4 regions of the Streptomyces sp. NPDC054841 genome follow, and region 2 is predicted to be linked to each of the others. Evidence: riboswitches for the same ligand, from Rfam matches in the RefSeq annotation. Region 2 holds a riboswitch; each other region holds the start of a gene.
The links. A riboswitch is a leader RNA that binds a small molecule or an ion and turns the genes downstream of it on or off. The one in region 2 is predicted to bind cyclic di-AMP.
Positions count from the first base shown of each region.

Region 1: linked by a shared signal. The riboswitch ahead of tgmA (putative ATP-grasp-modified RiPP) and the one ahead of ACWGI8_RS24565 (C40 family peptidase) in region 2 are both predicted to bind cyclic di-AMP.
Region 3: linked by a shared signal. The riboswitch ahead of ACWGI8_RS22305 (M23 family metallopeptidase) and the one ahead of ACWGI8_RS24565 (C40 family peptidase) in region 2 are both predicted to bind cyclic di-AMP.
Region 4: linked by a shared signal. The riboswitch ahead of ACWGI8_RS25565 (M23 family metallopeptidase) and the one ahead of ACWGI8_RS24565 (C40 family peptidase) in region 2 are both predicted to bind cyclic di-AMP.

Region 1 is NZ_JBSGZO010000216.1:3,965-11,463, reverse strand. It holds gene ACWGI8_RS25730 (CBM96 family carbohydrate-binding protein) at 21-1,415, shown strand; gene tgmB (ATP-grasp ribosomal peptide maturase) at 1,567-2,499, opposite strand; gene tgmA (putative ATP-grasp-modified RiPP) at 2,508-2,699, opposite strand; cyclic di-AMP (ydaO/yuaA leader) riboswitch at 3,186-3,341, opposite strand; gene bfr (bacterioferritin) at 3,841-4,320, shown strand; gene ACWGI8_RS25710 (ZIP family metal transporter) at 4,331-5,161, opposite strand; gene ACWGI8_RS25705 (hypothetical protein) at 5,326-6,033, opposite strand; gene ACWGI8_RS25700 (heparan-alpha-glucosaminide N-acetyltransferase domain-containing protein) at 6,661-7,499, shown strand, end outside.
Region 2 is NZ_JBSGZO010000200.1:443-7,941, reverse strand. It holds gene ACWGI8_RS24600 (adenosylmethionine--8-amino-7-oxononanoate transaminase) at 1-598, opposite strand, end outside; gene bioB (biotin synthase BioB) at 591-1,763, opposite strand; gene ACWGI8_RS24590 (8-amino-7-oxononanoate synthase) at 1,909-3,066, shown strand; gene ACWGI8_RS24585 (DUF397 domain-containing protein) at 3,080-3,298, opposite strand; gene ACWGI8_RS24580 (helix-turn-helix domain-containing protein) at 3,314-4,171, opposite strand; gene ACWGI8_RS24575 (ATP-binding protein) at 4,415-4,858, shown strand; gene ACWGI8_RS24570 (DUF6328 family protein) at 4,964-5,497, opposite strand; gene ACWGI8_RS24565 (C40 family peptidase) at 5,586-6,062, opposite strand; cyclic di-AMP (ydaO/yuaA leader) riboswitch at 6,066-6,217, opposite strand; gene ACWGI8_RS24560 (hypothetical protein) at 6,581-6,889, opposite strand; gene ACWGI8_RS24555 (ATP-dependent Clp protease proteolytic subunit) at 6,897-7,499, opposite strand, start outside.
Region 3 is NZ_JBSGZO010000168.1:2,909-10,407, forward strand. It holds gene ACWGI8_RS22285 (hypothetical protein) at 1-618, shown strand, start outside; tRNA gene ACWGI8_RS22290 (tRNA-Met) at 711-784, shown strand; gene ACWGI8_RS22295 (MerR family transcriptional regulator) at 987-1,736, shown strand; gene ACWGI8_RS22300 (PP2C family protein-serine/threonine phosphatase) at 2,036-3,124, shown strand; cyclic di-AMP (ydaO/yuaA leader) riboswitch at 3,374-3,509, shown strand; gene ACWGI8_RS22305 (M23 family metallopeptidase) at 3,521-4,591, shown strand; gene ACWGI8_RS22310 (PrsW family intramembrane metalloprotease) at 4,942-6,270, opposite strand; gene trmB (tRNA (guanosine(46)-N7)-methyltransferase TrmB) at 6,446-7,249, opposite strand; gene lhgO (L-2-hydroxyglutarate oxidase) at 7,437-7,499, opposite strand, start outside.
Region 4 is NZ_JBSGZO010000214.1:2,383-9,881, forward strand. It holds gene ACWGI8_RS25560 (SGNH/GDSL hydrolase family protein) at 1-414, opposite strand, end outside; gene ACWGI8_RS25565 (M23 family metallopeptidase) at 607-1,587, opposite strand; cyclic di-AMP (ydaO/yuaA leader) riboswitch at 1,592-1,746, opposite strand; gene ACWGI8_RS25570 (hypothetical protein) at 2,268-2,423, opposite strand; gene ACWGI8_RS25575 (hypothetical protein) at 2,513-2,875, shown strand; gene ACWGI8_RS25580 (tyrosine-protein phosphatase) at 2,947-3,762, shown strand; gene ACWGI8_RS25585 (DUF6126 family protein) at 3,782-3,928, opposite strand; gene ACWGI8_RS25590 (helix-turn-helix domain-containing protein) at 3,998-4,630, opposite strand; gene ACWGI8_RS25595 (aspartate aminotransferase family protein) at 4,692-6,077, opposite strand; gene dxs (1-deoxy-D-xylulose-5-phosphate synthase) at 6,131-7,499, opposite strand, start outside.

The DNA of each region.
Region 1 (7,499 bases), on a different contig from region 2:
ACCTCAGAAGGGAACACCTGATGGGCATCCGCTTCCGGACAGCCGGGATGGCGGGAGGAGCAGTCGCACTGACGACCGCCGCCATCGCAGCCTTGCTCACGTCCGCCCCTGCGGCCACCGCGGCCACGAACACGTTCACCCCGGTCGCCGACACCTACGTACAGGACAGCACCCCGTCCACCAACTACGGCACCTCGACCCAGTTCGTGGTCGACAACTCGCCCGTGCGCCAGTCGTTCCTGAAGTTCACCGTCAGCGGCCTCACCCAGCCGGTGACCGGCGCCAAGCTGCGGATCCGCACCATCAGTGGCAACAGCGGCAGCAGCAACGGCGGCACCTTCAAGTCGATGACCAGCACCACGTGGTCGGAGACCGGCACGACCTGGAACAACAAACCCGCCATCGACGGCGCGACGCTGGGCAGCCTCGGCTCGGTGGCCAAGGACACCTGGTACGAGATCGACGTGACCTCGCTGGTGTCCGGCAACGGCACCTTCGGCATCGGCGCGACCTCCCCCAGCTCCGACGGCGCCTACTACGACTCGCGGGAGAGTGGCGCCGACGCCCCGCAGCTGGTGATCACCACCGGCAGCGGCCCCTCGCCCACCCCCACGCCCACCCCGCCCTCGGGCGACCCGGTGCTGGTCGGCGCGGGCGACATCGCCTCCTCCGGCTCGGGCGACTCCGCGACCGCCAATCTGCTCGACGGCATCTCCGGCACGGTGTACACCACCGGCGACAACGTCTACCCGGACGGCACGGCTTCGCAGTTCACCAGCTACTACGAGCCGGCCTGGGGGCGGCACAAGGCCCGCACCCGCCCCTCGCCGGGCAACCACGACTACCACACGTCGGGAGCCACGGGGTACTACAACTACTTCGGCGCCAACGCCGGCCCGTCCGGGCGGGGGTACTACTCCTACGACCTGGGCAACTGGCACGTGGTCTCGCTGAACTCCGAGGTGAGCATGTCCGTCGGCTCGGCGCAGGAGCAGTGGCTGCGTTCCGACCTGGCCGCCAGCAGCAAGCAGTGCACCATCGCCTACTGGCACAAGCCGCGGTTCACCTCGGGCGCCAACCATGCCCCGGACACCTCGACCGGACCTCTCGTCCAGGCGCTGTACGACTACAACGCCGAGGTGATCGCCACGGGCCACAACCACCAGTACGAGCGGTTCGCTCCCATGAACCCGAGCGGTCAGCTCGACAACACCCGCGGCATCCGGCACTTCGTCGCCGGCATGGGCGGTGTCGGGCACTACAGCTTCGGCACCATCCAGCCCAACAGCCAGGCCCGCAACAGTGACACCTTTGGTGTGCTCAAGTTCACCCTGCACGCCAACAGCTACGACTGGCAGTTCGTGCCCGAGGCGGGCAAGACCTACAGCGACAGCGGCACCACCAACTGCCACTGAGTGATCGCCTCTCGCACCCGGCAGGGGCTGTCCGCGGCGAACCCCCGGACAGCCCCGTCGGCTTCGATGCTGCCGGCCGCCTGCGGCTTCGCCGTCCCCGAGCGGCCCGGGCCACGCCTGCGTGCGGCTGAGGACCTCTTCGACGACCAGCTCACACCGCGGTGCTCGAAGCCAGCCAGGATGCGACAGCCTCGGCGATGGGCTGACCGGTCTCCAGTTGTACGAAGCCGAACTGCCCGCCCTGATTGCACTCCAGGAACCACCAGGTGCCGTCATCGTCCTCAGCGAAGTCGAAGGCGCCGTAGGCGAGCTGGGCGAGCGACATGTAGGCGCAGATGGCCTCCGCGATGCGGGTGGGCACCTCGGCCGGGACCCAGACACCGCCGTCGTCGACGAAACGCCAGTCCACCTCGTCGGGGTCGGACGCCCTCCGTGCGGCGAACAGTTCGTCCCCCACACAGGTCAGCCGGATGTCCGCGCGCTTGGGCACACGCTGCTGCAGGAGCGTGGGGCCGGCGGTCACTCCGGTGAAGTCGGCGTCCGGCTCGACGGGGGTGGTGGGTAGTGCCAGCGGCGGGTCGCTGGGATGCGTTCCCGAAACCGGCTTCACGACGAGGTCCGGGTACTGGGCGGCGAACTCGCGTGCAACCTGCGGAAAGCTGGTGATCAGCGTGGGGGGTACCGCGAAGCCGCTGCGGTGGGCGACGCGCAGCTGCCAGGGTTTCCAGCGGGCTTGCGCGGCGGCGACCGGATGGTTCATCCAGCGCACGCCCGTGCAGTTCAGCGTTCCGTACAGGGCCTGTTCGGCCTCGGCGGTGAGCCATGCGGACTGATGGGCGGCGCGCGCTGCCGGACGGCCGGGCCGGCGTACCCATATCGAGCGCAGTCCGCTCATCCCCACCACACGACCCCCGGCCGACAGATGTCCGTCGAAGTCGCCCCGCACGTACTCGGCGGACAGGGCGGCCTGGCCCGGGAGGTCGGCGGGGTCCAGACGTACGACCGGGATGCCCGCATCGTCCAGGGCGGACACCACCATGTCCGCGGTCACGTCCTCGACGCAGGTCAGTACGAGCACGGTCATGGGGGCCGTCAGTCGTCGAAGTGCGTTTGGGAACCGGCGGTGGACGTGGTGGTGCCGTACGCCAGCAGCAGGTCGCGGTCGCTGATGGCCGGGCGCCCATCGGGCAGGACGTTCAGCTGACGCGTGGGGTCATAGGCGTAGGGAATCACGGCGGGCGGGGCCGAGGCCGGGCGGGCGTAGTTCAATGCGAACGGTTTCATCACGTCTCCTCTTGCGTGCCGGACGGGCGGCAGGCTCTGCCGGCTCATCGGGCAGGGGTGCTGAATGGCTTGTGGCATGCGGCCATGTGGTCATGCGTCGTCCCGGTCGGAAGACAGCGGTCGGATCGTCGACAGCGATCAGGCGGGCGGCGCGCAGTCACCGACAGCGATCGGGGGGCGGCGCGCAGCCACCGACAGCGTCCTTTCCGGCCGCGACGACAGCCGCAGATATCCGGGCTCGCCGAGTGGGCGGCGAGTACGTTCTCGCCGAGCACGCCGCCGGGGGGAGGTACTGCCGGCCACCGGCCGCTGCACTCGTACGGATGACTGGGTCTACGGCTGAGGTCGCACCGCAGCATGGGCGGTGCCGGTTCCGATGACCGGCAGCGCGTGGGTCGACCCGACGGCGGAGGCGCGGCTGACGAGCTGCCGGGTGGTGATCCGGGGGCGTGGGGCGCGATCTCGTCCGACTGCAGATATCAAGGTGGCTCCGTACTCCGAACGCCTACGAGGTGAGCTGTCGGGTTCGGGCTGGAGAGTCGCCCGGCCGTGGTTCTCACGGCTTCACCCCAAGCCGCCCGGGTACGCGATGTCCCGTACGGCGCAAGTGGGTCCCCCGCTCCTGCCAGGCGGTGTGGTGATGTGCTGCCGCGTGCGCCGGGGGCAGGATTCGGCGGTCCGGGCACGCGGTGTTCGACTTATCCGAACGCCGAGCACGTTAGAGGGATCTTGCGTTCGAGCACAAGGTCTGCACAAGTGAACTCGTGTCAACTTGCCTTTTTTACAAGAGAGTTCATGGTAGGTAGGCCCGGTACCCCCGGTAAAGGGGGATGCGTGCACCTCGTATGCGTATCAGCAATCCAGGCTGCTACGACGGGCCCGGATACGCACGCATGGCTGCATGGCTGCAACCGCACCCGCCCGCCCGCGTGTGACGCGCGGGTGACCCGCGGGTGATGACCACCCCCACTCACACAGCGCTCACCTGAGGTGACTCGGCCCGCATGATCACCCCGGCACCCGAGGTGAGCCCGTCTTCCCTGGCAGTGGGACCGGTCCGGTGAAACGATGTCCGTAGACAGCAGCCGCCGGTGCGGCGCGTCGTCGTGCCCGCCCGGCCAGGAGCAGGGAGGCGCGAGCGATGCAGGGTGACCCCGAGGTCCTGGAGTTCCTCAACGAGCAGCTGACCGCCGAGCTGACCGCGATCAATCAGTACTTCCTGCACCACAAGATGCAGGAGAACTTCGGCTGGACCAGGCTTGCCGCCCACACCCGGCGGGAGTCGTTCGAGGAGATGAACCACGCGGAGGTCCTGACCGACCGGATCCTCGTGCTGGACGGCCTGCCGAACTACCAGCGACTTTTCCACGTCCGGGTGGGCCAGACGGTCACGGAGATGTTCCAGGCGGACCGAGAGGTCGAGGTCGAGGCGATCGACCGGCTGAGGCGCGGCATCGACGTCATGCGGGCCAAGGGCGACATAACCTCGGCGAACCTCTTCGAGTCGATTCTTGCCGACGAGGAACACCACATCGACTACCTCGACACCCAGCTCGAGCTGATCGAGAAGCTCGGTGAAGCGCTCTATCTGGCCCAGTTGATCGAGCAGCCGGAGGGCTGAGCCCCGGGGTTCACACTCCGGCGACGGTGACCACGGCGTCGGTGGCGAAGCCCAGCAGCAGGCCCAGCAGAATCATCCAGGCGGTGAGTTCCTTCATGGCGGCCCGGCGAACGACGGCGAGCAGCTCGATGATCACGTAGAGGATGGACCCGGCGGCCAGGCCCATGAAGGCAACGCTGAGGGTTTCGTTGACCACCTGCCGGCCGACCAGGGTGCCCACGAAGGTGGGACCGCCGCCGATCAGGCCGAGCAGCGCGAGGGTCCCCCAAGAGGGCCGCTCCCCCTCGGCGGCCAGCGGGGCGACGATTCCGAAGCCTTCGGTTGCGTTGTGCAGGCCGAAACCGATGACCAGCAGGATTGCCAGCGAGATCTTGCCCTGCGCCGCGGAGTTGCCGATGGCCAGGCCTTCCGCGAAATTGTGCAGGCCGATACCGATGGCGATCATGAAGGCGAGGCCGGCAGCTCGCGAGTGGGCCTTGGCCGTCAGTTCGGTGGTGGCTGCCGCTCCAGGTCCGTCGGACGAAGCCACGGCGGATGCCTTGCGCCGAGAAATCCATAGGTCGTAGTACACGAGGCCGCACAGACCGACAGCGAGACCGGCGATGAGCACCGAGCCACCGATGGCCGCTGCTCCCCAGTGCCGATCACTCAGTGCGGCGTCGGTCGGCTCCCATCCCTCGCTGAGGACGTCCCAGAACAGGAACAGCAGGATGCCGACGGCGACGGCGTTGAGGGCGGCGCTCAGGCGCGGGACGGGCCTGCGCAGGCGGCCGACGGGCAGGCCGAGGAAGATGGTGAACCCGGCAATGGCTCCCAGCAGAGCGATCTGCGATTCAGACATGACGATCCAGGTGGAACTGCACAGGGACTGACCCCGACGCGGGATAGGTAAGCCTTACCTAATTAGCATTACCCTGTCCGGAGCCCGCCGCACCTCGGCCGGCCATTGCTCAGCCGAATGGGGCCTGGACGCGAGAGGCCCCCGGTGGTTGCGGGGGCTGGTTCTCAGGCGAGGACGTTCACGGCTCGGGCGATCACGAGTCCGAGGATGAGCAGGGAGATGAGGGACTGGACGGCCATGGCGATCTTGGCCCACGGAGCCAGTGGCATGACGTCGGTGGGGCTGAAGGCGGTGGAATTGGTGAGCCCGAGGTAGAGGTAGTCGACGTATCGGGGGCGCCAGTGCGTGGCGTTCAGGTCGGAATTGAGCTGCTGGGGGAAGGCGAGTTCGGGGGTGGTGGGCATGTGGTGGGCCCGGGCGGCAGCTCCGCCACTGTCGAGTTCGAAGTACATCAGGGAGAAGGCGAGGACGGTGGAGGCCCAGACGACGCCGCCGGCCTGCAGCAGGCCGGTGGCGGAATTCGTCTCGGTCCCGCCGTGGATGAGGTCGTCGACCAACCGGACGGTCGACCAGATGGCGCTGACGGCCAGCGCGCCGACCAGGGCGATCGATACTGCGCGCAGGGCGGCCGAGCGGCGGCTGATCCGGCCTGGGTCGCCCGCGATCAGCGTCACCAAGAGCAGTCCTTCGACGAACGGGAGCAGCCAGCGGGGTCCCAGGCGCAGGTCGTCGGGCATCAGCAGGGTCAGCGCCATGGCGACGATGACGGCTCCGGCCATCGGCCATCGGGCCTCGCCGAACGCCGCCTGCTGCGGCTCCAGTTCGTGCGGATTGCTCGGACCGCCGGCATCGGTGGGGTGATGTCCGGTCATGCTCGGGTGCTGCGCGGGTTCGGGGCGCGGGTGCTTGCTTGCGGCTGCGGCCACAACCCACAGAGTGCCGTCGCTACGGAGGCGGCGTGCCGGTCCGCCGGGACGACACGCCCCGCACCGGGTCCCGTGGCGGGATCGACGGACGCCGCGACCGCCCACCTGACAGCGCCGTCAGGCCGGCGGGTCAAGGCCTCTTGTGGCATTCCATCACCCCGGTCTCCTCAGGAGGCCAGGCGGCGCCGCCGCCCGCTTTGTCACTGAACGTACCTCGAAGCCGCGCGAGGCACCTCCCGCCGGATGCGCGTGTCCGTATCCGGCCGACGCAGGTGGCGCGTGCGGTGCGTCCCTGGGTCGGCAGGCCCCAGGGCACGAGAATCAGTGGAACCCCCGTACCGAGCGGGCCCTGTTTGCGGCTCGGCCCGCGGTACGGCGCCCCCTGCACGAATGGGCCCGACCGCGCATCACCATCGACACCAAGAACTCCGGCTGTAATACCAGGCAACCTGGACAGCCGACTCGTCCTCCTAGGGACCGCATGGGCGCACAGACATTCAGTGGGCATCGGTCGCAGACCGTCCCTGAACGGCCGCCCGTTGATACGAACAGACGCGGGAGCTCGCAGCAAGAATGCAGGAACGTACAGCAACCTCGGCCAACAGGCGGCTGCTCAGCGTGGACTCGGCCCGCGCCATCGCCGTGTTCGCCATGTTCGCCGCGCACATCGGACCCCCGGCGAAGCCCGAGGGCGCAGGCTATCTGCTGGTCGCCTTCGATGGACGCGCGCCCGCCGTCTTCACCTTGATTGCGGGACTTTCGCTGACCCTTTCCCGGGGCGGCACCAAGCCACGTCCACCGCTGACCGGCACGCTGCGCGCCACCCTCGTACGCTGCGCCGTACTCGCCGTGCTCGGCATGGCGTTGACGGAGCTCAGGTCGGGGATTGCGGTGATCCTGACGTTCTTCGCCGTGTACTTCCTGACAGCGGAACCGCTGGCCCGTCTGCGCACCCGCGCACTCATCGCGGTCGCGGCAATCTCCGTGGTGCTGGGTCCGGTCCTGTCGTACTCGCTGGGGCCGTACTTGGGACACCGCGCCGCCGGACGCGGCGGCTACCCCGGATTCGATGCGGTCACCACCTGGTCCGGATTCAGTGAGGCGCTCGACACGCTGTTGGTGTCCGGCGCCTACCCCTGGCTCACCTACTTTCCTTACGTCATCGTCGGCATGGCGCTGGGCCGGGTGGCGAACCTGACCCGGCCCGGAACAGCCCGTCGGCTCATCGGCTGGGGAGCACTGTCCGTCCTGGCCGGGCATGGGCTGTCCGCGCTGGCTCTTGGGCCGGCCGGCGGGCGCGCGGCGTTGCTGGATGCCATAGCCCACAGTCACGCCTTCGCGATGAACGCCCCCGATCCGGTACAGGCCGTGCTTGCCCGACAGGCCGGGGCGATACCCAGCACCTCCTGGGC
Region 2 (7,499 bases):
CCGCGTACGTCTCCTGGTACGACTCGTACCCGGACGGCGGAGCGTCCGCGAAGACCTGCCGGGGCAGCACGCCCGACCACAGCTCGTGCATCCCGCCGTCCGGGTCGCACACGGCCATCGGCTGCCAGGTGTCCCCGTGGTACCCACCGCGCCAGGTGAGCAGCCGCCGCTTCGCCGGCTGTCCCACCGAGCGCCAGTACTGGAGACACATCTTCACGGCGACCTCGACGGAGACCGAGCCCGAGTCGCAGAGGAAGACATGCCGGAGCGGCTCCGGGGTGATGTCCACCAGCCGGGTGGCGAGCCGGACGGCGGGCTCATGGGTGAGCCCGCCGAACATGACATGGCTCATGCGGTCCAGCTGGCCGCGCGCGGCCTCGTTCAGCACCGGGTGGTTGTAGCCGTGGATCGCCGACCACCAGGAGGACATCCCGTCGACCAACTCGGCGCGGCCGTGGGCCGGTTCGGCGAGCCGGAGCCGTACTCCGGACGCGGACTCCACGACCAGCGGGTCCGTACGGCCCGGCATCGGGCCGTACGGGTGCCAGACATGGGCCCGGTCGAGGGCGACGAGTTCGCGCGCGTCGGGGCTACGCATTGGGCGCGAGGTCCGTCCCGGCGCCGCGGCGGCGCACCGCCACCAGATCCGTGCGAGCCGCCGCCGCTTCCGCGGGGGCCTGGGTGGTCTCCTGCGGTGTGTCACCGCAGGGCGCGCAGCCACCGCCACCGTGCGAGCCGCAACCGCCCGCCACCGCGTCAGCCCGGTGCTCCGGAAGCGTCGTGGTGTCCGTGCCCTCCACCTCGAAGCCCGCGTCCGCGATCATTTCGAGGTCCGCCTTGCCGGCCTGGCCCTCACTGGTCAGATAGTCGCCCAGGAAAATCGAGTTGGCGAGGTGCAGCGCGAGCGGCTGGAGCGTACGCAGATGGACCTCGCGGCCACCCGCGAGCCGTACCTCCACGTCCGGACAGACGAACCGCACCATGGCGAGGATCCGCAGCGCCCGCTGCGGCGTCAGGTTCCACTCCTTGGCGAGCGGCGTGCCCTCGAACGGGATCAGGAAGTTCACCGGCACCGAGTCCGGGTCCAGCTCGCGCAGCGCGAACACCACATCGACCAGGTCCTCGTCGCTCTCGCCCATACCCGCGATCAGGCCCGAGCAGGCCGAGAGACCGGCGGCGTGCGCCTTCTCGACGGTGTCCACGCGGTCCGCGTACGTGTGCGTGGTCGTGATGTCCCCGTACGTCCCCTCGGACGTGTTGAGGTTGTGGTTGTAGGCGTCGGCGCCCGCGGCGCGCAGCCGCTCCGCCTGGCCGTCGGAGAGCAGCCCGAGGCAGGCGCACACCTCGACGCCCTCGTTCTGCTCCTTGATCGCCTCGATGGTCTGCGAGACCCGGTCGACGTCCCGGTCCGTCGGGCCCCGGCCGCTCGCGACCAGGCAGACCCGCTTCGCGCCACCCGCGACCCCGGCGGCCGCCGCCTGCGACGCCTCGTCCGGCTTCAGCCAGGTGTACTTGAGGATCTCCGCCTTGGAGCCGAGCCGCTGGGAGCAGTACGAACAGTCTTCCGGGCACAGACCGGACTTCAGGTTGACGAGATAGTTCAGTTTCACTCGCCGTCCGAACCACTGACGGCGTACCTTTCCGGCCGCGGCCACCACTTCGAGCAGATCGTCGTCGGAGGTCGCCAGCACGGCGAGCGCTTCTTCGCGGGTCGGCAGCTCACGCCGCAGGCCCTTGTCCACCAGCGTGTTCAGGAGGTCCATGGCGCCGATCCTCGCCTACCGGACACTCCCCGGCCAAGGAGGAACTCCACAACAGACGCCGAATGAGGTGTGTGTATGGCCACACTCTGACCTCGCCTGTCCAGGGATAGGGTCTGTGCGCTGCCTACAAAAGGACCGGAGCCTCATGTCCCAGGCCTTGCCCCAGGATCCCTTCCACTGGACCGACGGCGCGGCGCGGCGCCGCGCGGACGCCGGGCTCGTACGTACGCTCCGCCCGCGATCCGCCGACGCCACCCTGCTCGATCTCGCGAGCAACGACTACCTCGGTCTCACCCGCAGGCCTGAGATCACCGCGGCCGCGGCCGAGGCGGCCCGGCGCTGGGGCGCGGGCGCCACCGGCTCCCGGCTGGTCACCGGCAGCACCGAACTCCACGCCGAACTGGAGCGGGAGCTGGCCGAGTTCTGCGGGTTCGAGGCCGCGCTCGTGTTCTCCTCCGGGTACGCGGCCAATCTCGCTGCGCTGACGGCGCTCAGCGACCACGGGTCCCTGATCGTCTCGGACGCGGGCAACCACGCCTCGATCGTCGACGGGTGCCGGCTCTCGCGGGCCGAGACCGCTGTGGTGCCGCACGCCGACCCCGAGGCCGTGCGCAAGACGCTCGACGCGCACCCGGGACGGCGCGCCCTGGTCGTCTCCGACTCGGTCTTCTCCGTGGACGGCGACGCCGCCCCGCTGACCGGGTTCGCCGATGTGTGCCGGGCGCACGGCGCGGCGCTGGTCGTCGATGACGCGCACGGCCTCGGAGTCCTCGGCGACGGTGGCCGGGGTGCCCTGGACGCGGCGGGACTCGCGGGCGCCACGGGCGTCGTGGCCACCCTCACCCTCTCCAAGTCCCTCGGCAGCCAGGGCGGTGCGGTCCTGGGCCCGGCGCGGGTCATCGACCATCTGGTCAACGCCGCCCGCACCTTCATCTTCGACACCGGCCTCGCCCCGGCCGCGGCGGGTGCGGCCCTGGCGAGCCTGCGGCTGCTGCGCCGCGAACCCGCCCTCGCGGACCGTGCGCGTGCCGTCGCCACGACGCTGCACGACCGGCTGACGGGCGCCGGACTGACGGCCGCGCGTCCGGACGCGGCCGTGGTCTCCGTACAGGCGCCGTCGCCGGAGTCGGCCGTGCGCTGGGCGGCGGACTGCAGGGCCCGGGGACTGGCAGTCGGCTGCTTCCGGCCGCCGTCCGTGCCGGACGGCATCTCCCGGATCAGGCTCACCGCGCGGGCCGATCTCACGCCTCAGCAGGTCGAGACGGCGGTCGCCACCATCCTGGGGAGCGCGCCCGCCGTCTGAGCCGGTGGGTCCGTCAGCCGGCCGAGTCCTCTCCCAGCCCGCGCAGGAAGCCGGTCCAGGCGGCGGGGGAGAACCGCAGCACCGGCAGATGGACGTTCTTCGAGTCCCGCACGGCCAGAGCGCCGTCGGCGCAGCGTGCGGTCTCGACGCAGTTGTTCATTCCGACACTGCGGCTGCTGCGCTGCCACGGAGTGCGCAGCGGGGTGTGTAAGAGTGCGTCGTGAGCAGACATTGGGGGGTGCCTTCCCTACGCGCCGTCACCGATCCCGGTGATGAGATCCAACGAGTCGTGGAGCGAGAGCGCATGCGCCTGCATGGTGCGGAACGCGGCGCCGTACGCATCAAGGTCTTCTTTCCGCTCCAGATAGAGACTACTCGTCAAGTGGTCAAGAACAACCACGTCCAGATCAGAAGTGTTCGGAAAAGAGAAGATAACGAAAGGTCCGGTGAGTCCCACATAGCCACCGGTCGAGAACGGCAGCACCTGCAGCCGGACATGGGGGAGCCGGGCCATGTCCAGCACCCTCCTCAACTGTCCGCGCATGACCCGCGGACCGCCCACCTGCCGCCGCAGCACCGCCTCGTCCAGCACCGCGCTGAACTCCAGCGGCCGCTCCGCACGGAGCACTTGCTGACGGGCGATCCGGACCTCCACCAGTGAGTCCACGGTGGCCGACGGCAGCCCTTCGAGCGCGGAACGGGTCACGGCCCGCGCGTAGTCGGGGGTCTGCAGCAGCCCTGGCACCACCGACGTCTCCAACGTCCGGGCCGTGCTCGCCTGGGACTCCAGACTGATGAAGTCCCGGTACTGCGGCGGGATCACCCCCCGATAGGCGTGCCACCAGCCCGTACCGCCGCCGTCCGCCGAACCGGCCAGCGTCCCCAGCAGTTCACGCAGCCGCTGGTCGACGACCCCGTACGCATCGAGCAGCCGGGCCACGTCCGCCGGCTTCGCCCCGCTCGTGCCCGTCTCGATCCGGCTCACCTTCGACTGGTGCCAGCCCACGAGCCGCGCCGCCTCCCGGCTGGTGAGGCCCGCGCCGAGCCGCAGCCCGCGCAACTCCTCCCCGAGCTTGCGCCGGCGCACCACGGGACCGTGCCGCATCCCCGTCTCCTCCTTCGGCCGCCGAATACCCCGGCGAATCGCAGCGCCGAGTATGAGCCCAAATACGGTCTCGCGTCGCAGAGTTCACCGCTTTGAGCGACAGATATATGCATATCCTGGTGGAACGGCACCACCGGCGACAGCAGGAGTGGCAGTCTGGCGCGAAGCACAATCCGAGGCTGTTCCGGCACATCATCCGCTACGTGCCGCAATCCGGCCCCGGTGGGAAAGGGACAGCCCGCCATGGCAGATCACCAGGAAGCATCCGTCACTCTGCCGAGCAATCCCGCCTCGGTCCCCGCCGCGCGGAGATACGTCTCCGACATCCTCACCGAGTGGGGACTGCCGGGGGAGGCCGAAGCGGCCGACACCGTACGGCTCATCGTCTCCGAACTCGCCACCAACGCCGTGCAGCACACCTTCGGACAGTCGCCGACCTTCACGGTCGACGTCCGGCTGGAGCGCGACGAGCAGCTGCGCATCGGCGTCACCGACAGTCACCCCCGATGGCCGCAGCGGCTGCCCGCAGCCGTCCAGCAGGACAACGGCCGGGGCATGGTGATCATCCGCTGGCTCACCGCGGAGTGCGGCGGGCGGCTGTCCGTCAGCCCCACCCCGGAGGGCGGCAAGACCATCTGGATCGTCCTGCCCTGGGCTGCCGCCGCCCCCGTGCAGAACCCCGGCTGACCGGGTGGCGGCCGGCCGGGCGGTCGGCGCGGCGGTGACCCGGCCGGTGGCCACGGTCCGGCCGCGTACCGCCCGGACCGTGGAGAAGGCCGCCGGCGCGGGCCCTCACCGCCCTGCGCCGGGCGCTGACGACGGGTCTTCCTGCGAGTCCTCCTGCGAGGTGATGTGCAGGCCCACGAGCCAGGGCAGCAGGCCCCACAGCCCCGCGCAGACGAGCAGCGTCGCGGCCGCGGCGATCACTCCCTCGGGCGTGCCGTGCACGACATCGACGACCAGCAGTACCGCCGAGGTCAGCGCCAGGGCGAGCACCGCCATGCCGATGCCGGCCAGCCGGGAGGAGATGTCGACGATCTCCCGTTTGGCACCTCTGCGGAACAGACCGCGGTGCAATGCGGCGGGCGCGGTGAACAGCGCCGCCGCGACAACGGCCAGCATCAGCGTCGTCACGTACGTGCCGCGCTGGAACGAGTTGAGCGAAGGGAAGCGGGCCGTGAAGGCCAGCGTCAGCAGAAAGGCGAACAGGATCTGAACGCCGGTCTGGATGACCCGGAGCTCCTGGAGCAGCTCGACGAAGTTACGGTCGGCCTGCTCCGTCTCGGTCTCGTCCCGCGAGGCGCGGAGGCTTTCGTCATCAGGCATGCATGACGAGTAGCCCGCGCCCCGCGGAACATGCCACCGCTGAGCCGATCGGCGCATTCAGCCGATCGCGTGACGCGGTCCCACAGGGTCAGCGCACGCGCCCGTACCGCACGTTCTTGGACCAGATCTTGCTCAGTTTCACGACGGATCCGGTCTTCGGCGAGTGCCAGATCCTGCCGCCGCCCGCGTAGATACCGACGTGGTACACATACCCGCCGGCATGGAAGAAGACCAGGTCACCGCGTTGCCGCTTGTGGGCGGAGATGTGCCGGGTGCGGTTGTACTGTTGCTGCGCCGTGCGCGGCAGGCGTTTACCGGCCTTCTCGTACGAGTAGAGAATGAGCCCTGAACAGTCGAACCGGTACGGACCGGTGGCCCCGTACCTGTACGGCGCTCCCTTCTTCGACGCGGCCACCTTCAGGGCCTTCGTCGCGTGTGCCGAGGCCGCCTGGGCCTCGGAGACGCCGCCCGGCATGATCAGCGAGCCGCCGACGGCGGCGAGTGTGAGAGCCGAGACGGCACCCGTCCGTGACAACAGGGACGGGACATGTGTCTGCGCAGTCATGCGCAACCCTTCGTCAGCCGCCTGTGAAGGATGACCTGTCGGGTTCGGACCGGCGAAGAACGCCCGGCCGCGCTAGCGGCTTCACCCCGAGGACCGGCCATGCGGCCGGCCCGTACTGCTCGGGTCCTCCACTCCTGCCGAAGCCCTCATGTCGACCAGGCATCCGGTGCGGCGGCAGGACTCGGCGTCCGCCCGGACCGCCCCGCCGCGGTGGCGGGGGCTTGTCGTCCCAGGGATCTTGACGCACTTTCTGCCGGATTTCCGAGTTGAAACGACGATTTGTGAAGCTCCTCACCACTGATCCATTGGAGTGGACAGGGCCGTTTGGCCGAGTTCGCGTGGCCGCGTGACGAGCGCCGTACCAGCAACGGAACGCCGCATTCGATCAGATGGCTCAACGCTGTGCGCAACTCGCCCGATACTTATGCCGAAGCTGCGAGTGGTCCGGATGGGCGACACCCACTCGTACGCCTCCGGCATGGCGCGAGCGGCCTTCCGGGCTTCCGTGTGGCCCGCCGTCAACTCGTCGGCTCGGGCGGCACGGTGATTCGGGAGGCCCTCCGCTCCCCGTCCAACACCCGCAGGGCGCGCGTCAGTGTGGGCGAGTGCAGCTCGCTCTCGCCGCGCGCGTGCATCAGCGCCAGTGAGTCCCTGAGCGCCGCGGCCCGTGCGGCCAGTGCCTGCGCGGCACGGAGCGCGCCATAGGTGTGCGTGCCGTGGGCCGGGTTGATCCGTCCCAGCTGGTCGACGACTTCGAGATAGCAGTCGATGAACTCGCTTTCGGCGCGCGTCAGTGCGGGCAGGGGCGGCAGCTCCGGAGGCAGCAAGGCCGGCTCACCTCGCGCCGGTGGAAATCGCGGACGTCTTGCGGTTCTTGATGATGTGGTCCACGAGGCCGTACTCCCTGGCCGCTGCCGCGTCGAGGACGGTGTCGCGTTCGAGGTCGGCGGCGATGCGCTCGGCGCTCCGACCGGTGTGCCGCACGAGCATGGCGGCGAGCTGCTCGCGCAGCCGGAGCAACTCCTGTGCCTGGATGTCCAGATCGGTCGGCTGGCCCTGGAGCGGCTCGGTCAGGGCGGGCTGCTGGACGATGACCCGGGCGCCGGGCAGGGCCATTCGTTTGCCGGGCGTGCCCGCCGCGAGCAACACGGCGGCGGTGGAGGCGGCCTGACCGAGGCAGGTCGTCGCCACGTCGCAGGTCACCACCTGCATCGTGTCGTAGATCGCGGACATGGCGCTGATCGAGCCCCCGGGGGAGTTGATGTAGAGCGAGATGTCCTGGTCGGGGGCGGCGTACTCGAGGTGCAGGAACTGGGCGATGACGTCGTTGGCCGAGGTGTCGTCGACGGGTGCGCCGAGAAAGATGATCCGCTCGTCCAGCAGCTTCGAATACGGATCCAGGGAGCGGAGCCCGGCGCTGGTGCGCTCGGTGAACTC
Region 3 (7,499 bases), on a different contig from region 2:
GCGGGCGTATACGACTACGGGCTCGGCACCTCGTTCGAGCTCGTCGGCCAGGACACCGTGCTCCCGAAGGTGGAGGTCAAGGTCTACGAGTACGGCCAGTGGGTGCGGCCGAAGCAGACGAGCGAGAACACCTGGGGTCTGCCGGTCCTCGACGGCGGCTTCGGTAACGGCGCCACGCACACCTACAAGCTGCGCCTGACCGTGAAGGACCTGAACGGCGTCAGCAAGGACACGACCGTGGGCCTGCGTGCGAGCACGCACCTGGTCGTCGGCAACACCTACCCGCTCGCGGGCGCCGACGCCGAGCTCCCGCTGAAGGTGGCGAAGGGCGGCACCAAGCCGTCCGCGACTCCGTCGCCGTCCACCGAGCCGTCGGCAACGGCCACCCCCTCCGCGTCGGCCGGCCCCTCGTCGACCTCGTCGGCCTCCTCGTCCGCCGCGGTCACCACCACGTCCGCCACCTCCGGCACGTCCGGCACGTCCGGTGGTACCGCCACGACGACCGGCGCCCTCGCCCGTACCGGCTCGTCCAGCACCACCTGGTACGCGGCCGGTGCCGCCGCCGTGCTGCTCGCCGCGGGCGGTGCGCTCACCGCGCTTCGGCTGCGCCGTCGCTGAGCCGCGACCTCGGCTCGGACGGGCTTCTGACGAGCCCGGCGGGGAAAATGGATTGGATCTTGCTCCGCATGGCGTAAGGTGGTGTTCACCGACGCGGGGTGGAGCAGCTCGGTAGCTCGCTGGGCTCATAACCCAGAGGTCGCAGGTTCAAATCCTGTCCCCGCTACTGAAGGCCGAAGGCCCGGGACCACATGGTCCCGGGCCTTCGGTGTTTTCGCGTACCCGGGCGGACCTTTGCGTCCACTCGCCTGCACTCGCGCCCACCCTCGCCCTCACACGCCCGCTCGCGCCGGCTCCCCTGCCCCTCTGTGAGACCCGGCTCGCTCTCGCTTGACCTTTACGTAACGTCAAGTTCTAGCGTGAAGGTCATGGAGTGGTCGATCCAGGAGATTGCCAGGAAAGCCGGTACGACGAGCCGCACGCTCAGGCATTACGGAGAGCTGGGGCTGCTCGCACCGAGCCGGATCGGCAGCAACGGTTACCGCTATTACGACCAGGACACCCTCGTCCGGTTGCAGCGGATTCTGCTGCTGCGCGAGCTGGGCCTCGGGCTGCCGGCGATCGCGCAGGTCCTGGAAGGCCAGCGGGACACGGCCGCCGCCCTGCGGACGCATCTGAGGCTGCTGGAGCAGGAGCGGGAGCGCATCGGGCGGCAGATCGCCTCGGTACGGACCACTCTCGACCGGACGGAGAAAGGAGAGGAACTCATGGCGGAAGAAGTCTTCGACGGCTTCGACCACACGCAGTACGAGCAGGAGGTCACCGAACGCTGGGGCCGCGAGGCGTACGAGAAGGGCGACCGCTGGTGGCGTTCGCTGAGCGCCAAGGAGAAGAAGGCGTTCCAGGACCGTCAGGTCGCGATCGCCCGTGACTTCGGGCAGGCTCTGAAGGACGGACTGGCGCCCGACAGCGACGAAGCACAGGCGATCGCGCAGCGGCAGTGCGAATGGCTGTCGGTGACGACCGCCCCGACCAGGTCGTACGTCATCGGGCTCGGCGAGATGTACGTCGCCGACCCGCGCTTCACGGCGAACTACGACCGGCACGGGGAGGGGACGGCTGTGTTCGTCCGTGACGCGATGAAGGTGTACGCGGAGCGCAACCTCAGCGACGACTGAGGCGCCTCCCGTCCGACGGTCGGACGGGAGCCGGTCACCAGGAGGGCCCCCTGGTGGCCGATCAGCCCGGACTGGTTCCGGCCGGCCCTGATGGGCACCGGCTGGTTCTTGCCGGTTCTTGCCGGTCCTGGCTGGTCCTGACTGGTCCGGTTGGCCGATGGTGAGTCGCTGAGCGGCGCGGCTCCGGCCAGCCTGAATGGGGCGCGGTACCGTCCGCAGCCGTGGGCGGACCTGGCAGGAGACCACTGGTGGGGCAGCGAGAAGGCGACAACGGACAGCGGCGGGACGGTGGCCGCAGGATGGTCCGGGTGCTGCCCTTCCTGCTGATCGTGGGCGGGATCTTCTTCGACCTGGGCACCCCGGAGTCGTACACCGCGTCGCCGCTCTTCGCCGCGGCACCGCTGGTCGCCGCCCCCTTCTTCTCGGCGCTGTTCACCCTGCTGACGGGAGTCGCCGCCGTCGCGGCGGTGGCCGGGCTGCATGCGTACAACGGCACCGTCTCCGACATCCCGGCCGTGACGGAGCTGCTGACCGTGTTCACGGTCTCCGTGCTGGCTCTCTTCATCAACCAGGTCGTACGCCGCAGCGGCGAGCGCCTCGCTTCCGCGCGCGTCATCGCGGAGGCCGCGCAGCGGGCCGTGCTGCCCACGCCGGCCGACCGGATCGGCGGGCTGCAGATCGCCGCGCGGTACGAGGCGGCGCAGGAGGACGCGTTCATCGGCGGGGACCTGTTCGCCGCGCAGGACACTCCGTACGGGGTGCGGCTGGTCGTCGGGGACGTACGGGGGAAGGGGCTGGACGCCGTCGAAGCGGTGGCCGTGATCCTCGGGGCGTTCCGGGAGGCCGCCGAGCAGGAGTCCTCGCTGGAGGGGGTGGCACAGCGGCTGGAGCGGGCGCTCGCCCGGGAGGGCATGCGTTCCGGGCTCGACGCGTTCGAGGGCTTCACCACCGCCGTGCTCGCCGAGATCCCCCACGAGGACGGAGCGGTCCGGATCCTCAACCGGGGCCACCCCCCGCCGCTCCTGCTGACCGCGGACGGCACGCTGGGCATGCTGGAGCCGCCCGAGATCTCGCTGCCGCTGGGCATGGGGGATCTGGGGGCCTCGCCGGACCGGGCGTACGAGACCCGGTACGCGGCCGGTGCCACGCTCCTGCTCTACACGGACGGGCTGACCGAGGCGCGTGACGCGCACGGCGTCTTCTACGATCCGGGCGAGCGGCTGGGCGGCCGGATCTTTTCCGGACCGGAGGAGCTGCTGGACGCGGTCGTCGCCGACGTACAGCGGCATACGGGCGGCGCGTCGACGGACGACATGGCGCTGTTGGCGGTCACCAGGCCCGGGGAACGGCAGCCGGAGCGGCGCAGGACGATGCCGGTGGTTCCGTGAACGGAACGCTGGGAACGCAGCGCCACGGACCGTAATCGAAACACAGCCCTCCGCATAACATTTGACTCACCGTCAGAAGGGCTGACCGGATTGAGGGGCAGTCAACTCGCCCGATTCGGTGCTGTTGTGCCTGAAAAGTCCAGGCCAATGTCGCTAACGATCACTGGGAAGAGCTTGGAATCCGCCCCCCGTGTCTATTAACGTTCGATAACGCAGCGCGGTCGTCACAGTCGTCGCAAGAGACGGCACCGTGCGCACGCGCCGAATCCCGCAAGGGAACCGGGGAACCACCTATTGGGGTGAATCGGGCACTTCGCAGTGCTCGTAGGAGACCTTCCTGCTCCGAACCCGTCAGCTAACCCGGTAGGCGATAAGGAAGGAAAGGAGAACGCCTCCGTGGCGTCCAACGAGCCTGCCCTCCAGGAACCTCCCACCAGCGAGTGGGTCCCCACCAACGAGTGGGCCCCGGCCACCGGGGCGGAGGAATGGAACCCGACCGAGGAATCGGTCCGTCCGGTCCGTGGCAGGCATCGCGTCGTCAAGCAGCGCAACGGACTCGCCCGGAGCTCCACCGTTCTCGGAGTCGGCGTCATCGCCGCGGTCGGCGCGGGCGGCATGGCCACCGCGCAGAACAAGCCGCCGGTCTCCATATCCCTCCCCGACGCCATCACGGACCACCTCCCGGACGCGGATTCGCTTCCCGGCGTGGGCTCCCTCCTCTCCTCGGACGACTCCGACTCGGAGAGCCGGAACAACGCACCGCTCACCGCCTTCTCCGTCGCCGACACGGCCGCGGACGACGGACAGGGCGCCGGTGACGCGGGCGAGGCCCTGCGTGCCCGGATCCTCCAGCAGGCGGAGCAGCAGCAGGCCGAGGTCGAGGCCGAGGCGAAGGCAGCCGCGGAGAAGGCCGCCGCCGAGAAGGCCGCGGCGGAGGCGAAGGCGCAGCAGACCGCGGCCGAGACCGCCGCCGAGGCCGCGGCCGCCAAGGCCGCCGAGGCGAAGCGGCTGGCCGAGGAGGAGGCCGCGCGCAAGGCGGAGGCCGAGCGGCTCGCCAAGCTCGCCGCGAGCTACTCCCTGCCGACGTCCTCGTACACGATCACCTCGACCTTCGGCCAGGCCGGTTCGATGTGGTCCTCCGGCTACCACACCGGCCTCGACTTCGCGGCGCCCACGGGCACGCCGGCGAAGGCCGTGCACGGAGGCACCGTCAAGTCGGCGGGCTGGTCCGGGTCGTACGGCTACCGCATCGTGCTGGAGCTCGAGGACGGCACCGAGGTCTGGTACTGCCACCTGTCGTCGATGACCGTCGGCGTGGGGCAGACCGTCGGGACGGGCGAGACCATCGGGCGCGTCGGCGCGACCGGCAATGTCACCGGACCGCATCTGCACCTGGAGGTGCACACCCCGGGCGGCGACGGCATCGACCCGATGGCGTGGCTGCGCGACAAGGGGCTCTCCGTCTAGTGCCGTGGCCGGAAAGGTTTGCCGGGAAGCTCGCGGCGTCCGGTGCGGTGCATCGCAAGGCGGAGTATCGCCCTCGTACTGGGCGTACTTGGGTGATGCGACAACGCAGCGAGGTGCCGTGCAGGGCGTCGCGAGCCGGTGAACCGTTCCGGCCACGACACTAGGTCCTGTCCGCCCGGACTGGGCCTAGGAGGACCTGTCCGGGCCTGGGCCCGGACTGGGCCATGGTCCTGGTCCGCCGGGTTCGTACTCGAGTCACCGGCAGCTCTGGCGCACCCCCCCGACGCCTGGGCTGCCGGTTTTTCGTGCCGCGGTGCGGTCCGCGACGCCGCGGCGATCCGCGTTCTCCGCTACCTCCGGTACGGGTTGTAGCCGTCGTAGTCCAGATACGGCGGTGGCTGCCACACCTGGCCCGTCGCGCGGGCCGCGTACGTGAGGGCCGGGCCCGCGACGCTCCTGCGCTGCCAGAGATGATGGAGCAGCTCCTGCTCGCGGGCGACGAAGTCCGGGCCCCCCGCGCCGCGCTGGGCCCGGTGGCGCAGGAAGGCCAGCGAGGTCGCGAAGGCCTCGTACTCGGAGACGGCGCGGGCGGCCGCCGGGCCCTGGGTACGGCCGGCCATGTCGCGGGCCACCGTGCGCGCTCGCATGGAGGACAGGGCGAGCGGCTCGGCAGGGGCGAGCCAGCCGGCCGCCGCGTACGCGGGCAGCTCGGCCGCGACCGTACGCAGCTCGCGCTGCCGGGTCCAGATCGCCAGCCAGGTCAGCAGCCCGAACGCCGGCACCATGAACGCCGCGTACACGGCGTAGAACCCGAACGGGCCGAACCTCGCCGAGCCGTTCCACAGCGCGTGCATGCCCATCGCGAGGGTGAGACCGAGCAGCGGCAACACGGTCCTGCGGAACCTCCGGCGCCGGGCCGTGATCGCCGCGAGGCCGAACCCGATGCCCGTCAGCACCGTGAACAGCGGATGCGCGAACGGCGACATCACGATCCGTACGAAGAAGGTCGCGGCGGTGACGGACGCGAAGCCGGACGTGCCGAACGCCTGGTCCTCACCGAAGGCGTTGCCGAGATACAGGATGTTCTCGGTGAAGGCGAAGCCGGTCGCGGTGAAGCCGGCGACGACGACGCCGTCGACGATGCCGGTGAAGTCCCGTCTGCGGAAGAGGAAGAGGAGCAGCACGGCGGCCGCCTTGGCGCTCTCCTCCACGACCGGGGCGATGACGGTCGCGCCGATCGTGTCCGCGTGCGACGGATCGGCGGTCGCGGTGGCTATCCACTGGGTCGCGAACGAGTTCGCGATGATCGCGACAAGGGCAGCCGCGCAGGCGCCCCAGGCGAAGGCGAAGAGGAGATTCCGCCACGGGCCCGGCTCGACCCGGTCCAGCCAGCGGAACGCCGCCATCAGCAGCGGGACGGGCAGCACGGCGAGGCCGAGGCCGACCAGAAAGCCCTCGGTGCCGGTCTGTTCGCGGACCAGCGCGAGGATGACCAGACCGGACAGCGCGAGCAGGGTGATCAGGGTCCCGGCGCGTACGGTCTTGCTGCGCCAGAAGTCGCGGCGCGGCTTGTAGCGCCAGCGCGCACGCTCGGGTACGGCGTCGAACAGCGGCTGTTCGTCGCAGGCCGGGACGGCCGGGCGAGCGGCCAGATGCGGCTGCGGGGACCAGTCGGACACCCGATGACCCTAACGAGGGGCACTGACAGCGCGCGATGGTGTTATCGGCCCCGGGCGGTGGCAGCGGCGGTCGGGACCTTGATCATTGCGGTGTTACCGGCGGTCGGGGCCTTGAACGTCGCGGTGTTACCGGCGGTCGGGAGCCAGGCCGTTGTGGAGCTGCCGGCCGTGGGTGTCACCGGCTCCGGCGGCGGAAGAGCAGATCGTGCACCACATGGCCCTTGTCGAGGCCCTGGCCCTCGAAGCGGGTCAGCGGGCGGAAGGCGGGGCGGGGCGCGTAGCCGCCGTCCGCCTGGGTGTTCTCGAAGTCCGGGTGAGCGGTGAGGACCTCGAGCATCTGCTCGGCGTACGGCTCCCAGTCGGTCGCGCAGTGCAGGACCGAGCCCGGCTTCATCCGGCTCGCCGCGAGGGTGAGGAATTCGGGCTGGATCAGCCGGCGCTTGTGGTGGCGCTTCTTGGGCCAGGGGTCCGGGAAGTAGACCCGCAGCCCGTCGAGCGCGTCCGGCGTGAGCATCTCGCGGAGCAGGATGATCGCGTCACCGTTGGCCACGCGGACGTTGGTCAGACCCGTACGCTCCGCGAGCCCGAGCAGATTGCCCTGGCCCGGCGTGTGCACGTCGACGGCGAGGATGCCGGTGCCGGGGTCCGCCGCGGCCATCTGCGCGGTCGCCTCGCCCATCCCGAAGCCGATCTCCAGGACGACCGGCAGCCCGTCGAACATCTCGTCGAGGTCGAGGACGCGCAGTCCGTCGATGTCCAGCCCCCACGTGGGCCACAGCCGCAGCAGCGCATCGCCCTGCCCCGCGGTCACCCGGCTCCTGCGCGGCTGGAAGCTGCGGATCCGTCGCTCGTGGTGCGACCCGGCCGGATCGGCGGCGGGCCCGCCGGGAAACCGCGGCTCGCCCTTGGCCCGGGTGATGACGACGCGCGCGTCGCTGACATGGGGGCCTTCGGTGGTGACGTTCTCGAACTCAGACACAATGCCCCGATTGTACGGCGCGGGCCGTGACCGGGGCCCCGCCCGGACCCCGCGCTGCCGCCCCCCGGACCTCGCGCCACCGCCCCCCGGACCCCGTACCCCGTACCTCAGTCTCCCCCCTGTGCCCTGCGGGCACGGGGAGACCCCAGCGGGGCTCAGAATGAGCCCATCCGGTCCGGGCCCGCCCTCACGTGATGTGCGCCAACACTCGCTTCGCCACCTCGCGGCCGATCGGGAGGGACGCCGTCGC
Region 4 (7,499 bases), on a different contig from region 2:
CAGCACGGGTACGCCGCGGGTGTCGAAGCCGGTGGTCACCATGACGGTGCCGACGGAGGCGGTGAGGTCGGCGACGGCCCGTTCGAAGCGTTCCGCGACGTCGTCGGGGTCGGTGCCGGGCCGGATGATGTCGTTTCCCCCGGCGCAGAACGTCACCAGGTCGGGGGCGAGTTCCTTCGCCCGCGGGACCTGTTCCTCAACGATCTGGTCGAGGAGCCTGCCTCGTACGGCGAGGTTGGCGTAGCGGAAGGTGTGTTCCGGTACCCGGTCGTCCAGGAGGACCGCGAGTCGGTCCGCCCAGCCGACGAACTGTCCCTCAGGTCCCGGGTCTCCGACGCCCTCGGTGAAGCTGTCACCGATCGCCGCATAGGACCCGATTGCGCCGTTTGTTCTTGATCGCGAATCGTCTGCCACGTCGAGACATCTTTCCTCGCGGGAAGTGACCTACGCCACCGTAGGGAGGGGTTGACGCGGGGTGATATAGGCCACCCGGTCAGTTTTCCGCAAAGCGGGAATACCCGGAAGGAGCAGGAACGCGCGCGTCCGCCGGCCCCACGATGCGGGGCCGGCGGACGGTGAGACGCCGTGTCAGGTACGGACGTCGCGTCAGATCGAGACGCCGTGCCGGCGGAGGTAGGCCAGCGGGTCGATGTCCGAGCCGTAGCTCGGGCTCGTGCGGATCTCGAAGTGCAGGTGCGGGCCGGTGGAGTTGCCGGTGGAGCCGGAGAGGCCGATCTGCTGGCCGCCGGTGACACTCTCGCCGGACGCGATGGAGAGCTGGGAGAGGTGGGCGTACTGCGAGTACGTGCCGTCGCTGTGCTTGATGACGACCTCGTTGCCGTACGCGCCGCTCCAGCCGGCCGACACGACGGTGCCCGGGCCGACGGCCTTCACGGACGTACCGGTGGCGGCGATGAAGTCGACACCGGTGTGGTAACCGCTGGACCACATGGAACCGGCGGTCTTGTACGCGGTGCTGACGCCGCCGCGGACCGGCGCGAAGAAGCCGGAGAAACTGGTCTGCGCGGCGGCGTTCGCGGCGGCGTTCGTGGCGGGGGCCTCGGCGGCGGCCGGAGCGGCCTTGGGGCGCTCGGCGGTGCGGGAGGCACGCTCGGAGGAACCGGACGGCTTCTCGCTCTTGACCGGAGCCTTGGCCTTCCGCTCGGGCTTCGCCTCGCTCCGGACCTTCGCCTCGCCCTGGGCCTTCGGCTTGCCGCCGAGGGTCAGCTTGAGTCCCGGGTGGATCAGCGACGGGTCCTCACCGACGGCGGCGCGATTGTCGGCGTACAGCTTCTTCCAGCCGCCGTTGACGCTCTGCTCCTGAGCGATCTTCGACAGGTAGTCACCGGCCACGACGGTGTACGTCGCAGGCGCCTTGGGAGCCTTCGGCGCATGCGGGGCGACGGCCTTCTTGGCGACGGCTGCGATGTGCTCGGGGGCGGCGGAGGGCGCGGACTTCTCGGCGGCATGGGCACCGAGGGCGCCGATGAGCGGGAGCGCGATGGCGGCCCCGCCCGTTCCGGCGGCGACGAATCCACGCGTGATCGGGTTGGCCCTCGGACGGCGATGCTTACCCTTACCGGGCATGGCGAATTCCTCTCCGCCGCCTGCGAGGTGAGCTGTCGGGTTCGGGCTGGAGATGCCCGGCCGCGCATGGCGCGCGACTTCACCCCGAGCCGTCCGGGATCCCGGAACGGCGTACTACCTGGGTCCCCCGCTCCTGCCACACGTGGGTGGGTGCGATATTCCGGACGGCGGCAGGATTAGGCGTTCCGACCGGATTGCGGTGACCGTAAGCGAGCCGGGTCGGCGCGAACAAGCCATCAATTCCACCGGGAACCCTTCCGCCTGATTTCGACCTGGATTTCCCGGTCACCCTCTGTAAATCACGGATCTTCGATTTCCTACGTAACAAGGGAGTTCACATGTCCGGCATCACCACAGAACGTCACAGATATGATCCCGCTCACGAACCCGAGCCCATCTCCCCCTTAACTCGGGCGCGTTACCCGAAATGGACTAATACGGACAGATCGTCCATTAGGCTCGATTGGCGCCAACTACACACGCAGGCAAGGAGTGCGCCACCCACCCCTTTCACCCAAGTCATTCCACTTGCCCCGCATTGTCCCTTTTGTGTCGCGGCCGGCTCGGCAAGCGAAACACTTCCGGGCCGCCCACCAAGTGCGCCGTGAACTCCCGGAGTTCACGAATCGGCCGCCCGGGGCTTCCGCCCAGGTGCTGACCGGACCCGGACCCGGGCGCGGTCAGCGGCGCCGCAGCCGGATCACCGTCGCGTCAAGATCACCGTGGAGACCCGTGTGCAGCCCATGGTGGAGCAGGACGGAGCCCCGGTGAACGACACCGGTGTCCAGGCACTCGTCCCGCATCCGGTAGTGGACGGTCAGCGCGAGGCCGTGCACGGGGTCGCTGAAGCACAGCCGCAGCTCGAGAGGGGTTGGGAGGCGAGGTACTCGGCGTCGGCCGTGCGGATGCGCGGCCCCCAGTGGAGATGGAGAAGCTCGTCCCGTTCGGTGACGAGCAGCGCATAGCTGCTCGTACTGCCGGACAGAACCCAGATACGACCGCTGCCAACCGACTCGATCACCCCGGCCTCTCAAATTCGCACACGTTCGCACATCATCGCGCGCGATCCACCATCGGGGCAACGGCCTGCACCTTGCCTTCAGGTGCGCCCAGGGACAGCGGCACGAAGGTCCAGCAGCTGTTGGGCATGCACCGGCACGTGGTCCTCGGCGAGACCATCGATGAGGCCACCAAGCGGAATCGGCTGGTCCAGTACGAGCGCGCGCGGCGTACTCCGGTTGCCCTCCTGCGGCGCGGCCCTTCCAGCGGAGCCGAAATGATTGCCTGAGGAATCGATGTCGTATGGTCAGGAACGCGCCATTGTCGGCGAGCGCCGACCGCAGACACGGAGGAGCCACCGTGACGCAGCAGCTGCCTCAGATCCCGTCGACCGAACCCGAGCTGGCCGGGGTGCGCAACTTCCGGGACGTGGGCGGACTGCCGACCGTTGACGGGCGCCTGGTGCGGCACGGGCGGCTCTTCCGCAGCGGCCATCTCGCGCACGCCACCGACACCGATGCCGCCTTCCTCGCCTCGCTCGGGCTCCACACGATCTTCGACTTCCGCAATGCCGCGGACCAGAAGCTGGAAGGCCCGGACGTCGAACTGCCCGGTGTGCGCAACCTCAACATCCCGCTCACCGACCCGGCGGACGGCGCCGAGTTCTGGAAGATGGTCCGCGAGGGCGACCTCGACCAGCTGAGGTCGATCCTCGCCGACGGCAAGGCGGCCGCCCGCATGGTCGCGTCGTACCGCGTGATCATCAAGGAGCGCACGGCCGAGCACAGCCGTGTGCTGCACGCGCTGGCGGAGGACAGCGTCCCGGCCCTGATGCACTGTGCGGCGGGCAAGGACCGCGCGGGTCTGTCGATAGCGGTCTCCCTGCTGGCGGTCGGTGTCGAGCGGGACGCCATCGAGGCCGACTACCTGAAGTCGAACGACCCGCACCGCCGCTACAAGGTGCGCCGCGGCGACAACGCGCCCGCCGGGATGTCGCCGGAGGTCATGGAGCTCCTCAGCCCGCTCTTCGACGCCCGCTCCGAGTACCTGGCGGCGGCGTTCGAGACCATCGAGGAGACCTGGGGCAGCACCGAGAGCTATCTTTCCGAGGGCCTCGAGATCACGCCCGAGACGCGTGAGCGGCTGCGCGACCGTCTGCTGGACGGATCGGCCTGAGCCCTTGCCGGGCGGCGGGTCACTGGCCGCCCACGGTGAACAGCAGATAGAGGAAGGCCGCGAAGAGGTGGCCTGCCACCAGATAGGCGAAGAGCCGGACGATCAGTCCGACGGGGAACGCGGATTCCTGGCTCGATTCCTGGCTCGATGACGGCTTCCGGGGCATGGCGGTCTCCTCAGGCGTGCGGGTGTACGTGCCACGGGGGCACACAGGGGCAGACGTGCGGTGTGCGGATCAGACGTGCGGGTGTGCGTGCGGGTCGGGGCTCTGCAGCAGCGTGTGGACGAAGAGCAGCTCGGCCCCGCCGATCGTGGCGGCGGCGATACGGTGCGGTGTGAGCGAGTCGAAGTGGGCGCTGTCCCCGGGGTCGAGTTCATGGACCGTGTCGCCGAGGCCGAGCCGCAGCCGCCCTTCGAGTACGTACAGCCACTCCTCGCCCGGGTGCACCCGCACCAGTTCCTCCTGGGGCCCGGAGTACGGCACGCGCACCCGCAGCGCCTGCATGGCGCGCCCGCGGCCGCCGGCCTGCCGGTACGTCCAGCCGTCGGCCTCCGCGGGGCCCATCCGGCCCGCGCGGATGATCGCGTCGCGCTCCGGCGGGATCTCGCCGAGCAGCTCGGCGACGGTCGTACCGTAGATCCGGGCCAGCGCGAGCAGCGTCGGCAGCGACGGCTGCCGGTTGCCCGTCTCCAGCCGCGACAGATGGGCGGGGGAAAGGCCCGCCCGCTGGGCGGCGGCCTCCAGGGTGAGACCACGGCGGCGGCGCAGCTCGCGCAGCCGCGGTGCGACATCGGGCAGCTCGTCCGCTGCCTGTCCGGCAGGTCGTCCGGCAGGTTCTCCGGCGGGATGTCCGGCGGGAAGGCTCATGCCTCCATTGGGCCAGGATGTTTCCTCTGGGGCAAGTTTCTTGCCCCAGAGGCAAAAGCGCTCAGCGGTTGGCCACGGCCTGCTTGACGAGGGTCTTGCCGAAGTCCCACATCAGCCCGCTGCCGCCGTGGGCGTCGTCCATCACGGCGCTGAAGGCCTCGACGAACCGGTCGACCTCCTGCTCACCGATGATCAGCGGCGGAATCAGCTTGATCACTTCCAGCTGGTCGCCGGAGACCTGGGTGAGGATCCGGTGCCTCTGCAAGAGTGGCACGACGACCATCTGCGCGAAGAGTCCCTTGCGGGCCGCCTGCAGCACCGTCCAGCGGCTGCGCAGCTTCAGGGAGGACGGCCGGCCGAACTCGATCCCGATCATCAGCCCGCGCCCCCGGACGTCCTGCAGCAGCTCGTAGCGGTCGACGAGCGCCGCGAGCCGCGTCCGCAGCAGCTCTCCGGTCACCCGTGCGTTCGCGACGATCTGCTCGTCCTCGATCACGGAGAGGACGGCGAGCCCGGCCGCCATGGCTTGGGCGTTGGAGCCGAAGCTCGCCGAGTGCACCAGCACCCGGTCCATCGACGAGTAGACCTTCTTGAAGATCCAGTCCTTGCCGAGGGTCGCGCCGACCGGCACATAGCCGCCCGACAGTGCCTTCGCGACACACACCAGGTCGGGCTCGACGCCGTCCTCGTGCTGGTACGCGTAGAAGTCGCCGGTCCTGCCCAGCCCCGTCTGCACCTCGTCGGCGATCAGCAGCGCCTTGTGGCGGTGCAGCAGTTCCTGGGCCGCGTACAGGAATCCCGGCGGCGCCTCGTGCACACCCTTGCCCTGGATGGGCTCCACGACGAAGCCCGCCACGTCGCCGCGCTTCAGCTCCCGCTCCAGCGCGTCCAGATCGCCGAGCTCGATCGCGGTGTCGGGGAGCAGCGGGGCGAAGCCGTCCCGGAAGCCCTCCTCGCCGTTGACCGAGAGCGAGCCGGTGGTCAGCCCGTGGAAGGCGTGCCTGCAGTAGACGATCCGCGGTTTCCCGGTCGCGTAGCGGGCGAACTTCAGCGCCGTCTCCACCGCTTCCGTGCCGCTGTTGCCGAAGAACACCCGGTCCAGATGCGGGGTGTGGGCCAGCAGCTTCTCGGCGAGCAGTCCCGGCAACGGCGGGCAGTCGAAGCGGGTGAGATCGGCGAGCGAGGCGTCGAGGACGTCGTGCAGCGCCTTGCGGACCACCGGGTGGTGCCGGCCTAGGCCCAGCACCCCGAAGCCGGCGAGCATGTCGAGGTAGTCGTTGCCGTCCTCGTCCCAGAAGTACGCGCCCTCACCGCGCTCGTACACCTTGTCGAAGCCGATGGTGTGCAGCATCCGCGGCAGTTGATGGTTGAGATGTCTCGTGTGCAGCTCGTACCGTTCACGGCCGCGCTCCGCGAGGAGCCGCCCGAGATCGAACTCCTTGCTCATCGTCCGTGCTCCTCGAACTCCTTGCTCATTGTCCGTGTCCTCGGCATCCGTGCTCACAGCCCGTGCTCCCGCGGCTGCCCGGTCTCCTCGCGGCGTGCCAGGGCCGCGCTGATCCGCCCCGCGATCTCCGCCGGCGTCAGCCCGATGTCGGCCAGCACCTCGCCGCGCTTCGCGTGGGCGAGGAACTGCTCGGGGATGCCGAAGGTCCGCAGCGGTACGTCGGCCCCGGCGTCCCGCAGCGCCTGGCCGACGGCCGAACCGACCCCGCCGGTCCGGCTGTTGTCCTCGACGACCGCGACCAGGCGGTGCCGCTCGGCGAGCGGGGCGAGCTGCTCGTCCACCGGCTTGACCCAGCGCGGGTCGACGACGGTGCAGCGCACTCCGCGGTCCTCCAGCAGACCGGCCGCCTGCAGACAGACGGAAGCGAGCGCGCCGACCGAGACGAGCAGCACCTCGGCGTCGTCGCTCCGGTGGAGTACGTCCATCCCGCCGACCCGGTCCACGGCGGGCAGCGGCTCCCCCACCGACTCCTTGGGAAAGCGCAGCACGGTCGGCGCGTCCGTCACGTCCATGGCCTCGCGCAGCTGGGTCCGGAGCTGGACGGCGTCGCGCGGAGCGGCGACCCTGAGCCCGGGTACGACCTGGAGCACGGACATGTCCCACATCCCGTTGTGGGAGGGCCCGTCGACTCCGGTGACCCCGGCCCGGTCCAGGACGAACGTGACTCCGCACCGGTGCAGGGCGACGTCCATCAGGAGCTGGTCGAAGGCGCGGTTGAGGAACGTGGCGTAGACGGCGACGACGGGGTGCAGACCGCCGGTGGCGAGTCCGGCGGCGGAGACGACCGCATGCTGTTCGGCGATGCCCACGTCCCAGACCCGGTCGGGGAAGCGCTCGGCGAACTTCGTCAGACCGACGGGGTGGAGCATGGCCGCGGTGATCGCCACGACGTCGGGCCGTTCGGCGCCGATCGCCGCGATCTCGTCCCCGAACACCGAGGTCCATGACGGGCCGGCCGCCGGCGTCAGTGGTTCGCAGGTCAGCGGGTCCATCACCCCGACGGTGTGGAAGCGGTCGGCCTCGTCCCGCTCCGCGTGCCGGTAGCCGCGGCCCTTCTCGGTGAGGCAGTGCACCAGGACCGGCCCGTGGAAACGTTTCGCGCGGCGCAGCGCCGACTCGACGGCGGCGATGTCATGGCCGTCGATGGGGCCGACGTACTTCAGCCCCAGGTCCTCGAACATGCCCTGCGGGGCGAAGGCGTCCTTGAAGCCCTTCTTGGCGCCGTGCAGCGATTCGTACAGCTGCTTTCCGACGACGGGGGTGTGCTGGAGCACGTCCTTGCCCCAGGCAAGGAAGCGCTCGTAGCCGTCGGTGGTGCGGAGCGTGGCCAGGTGGTTGGCGAGGCCCCCTATCGTCGGGGCG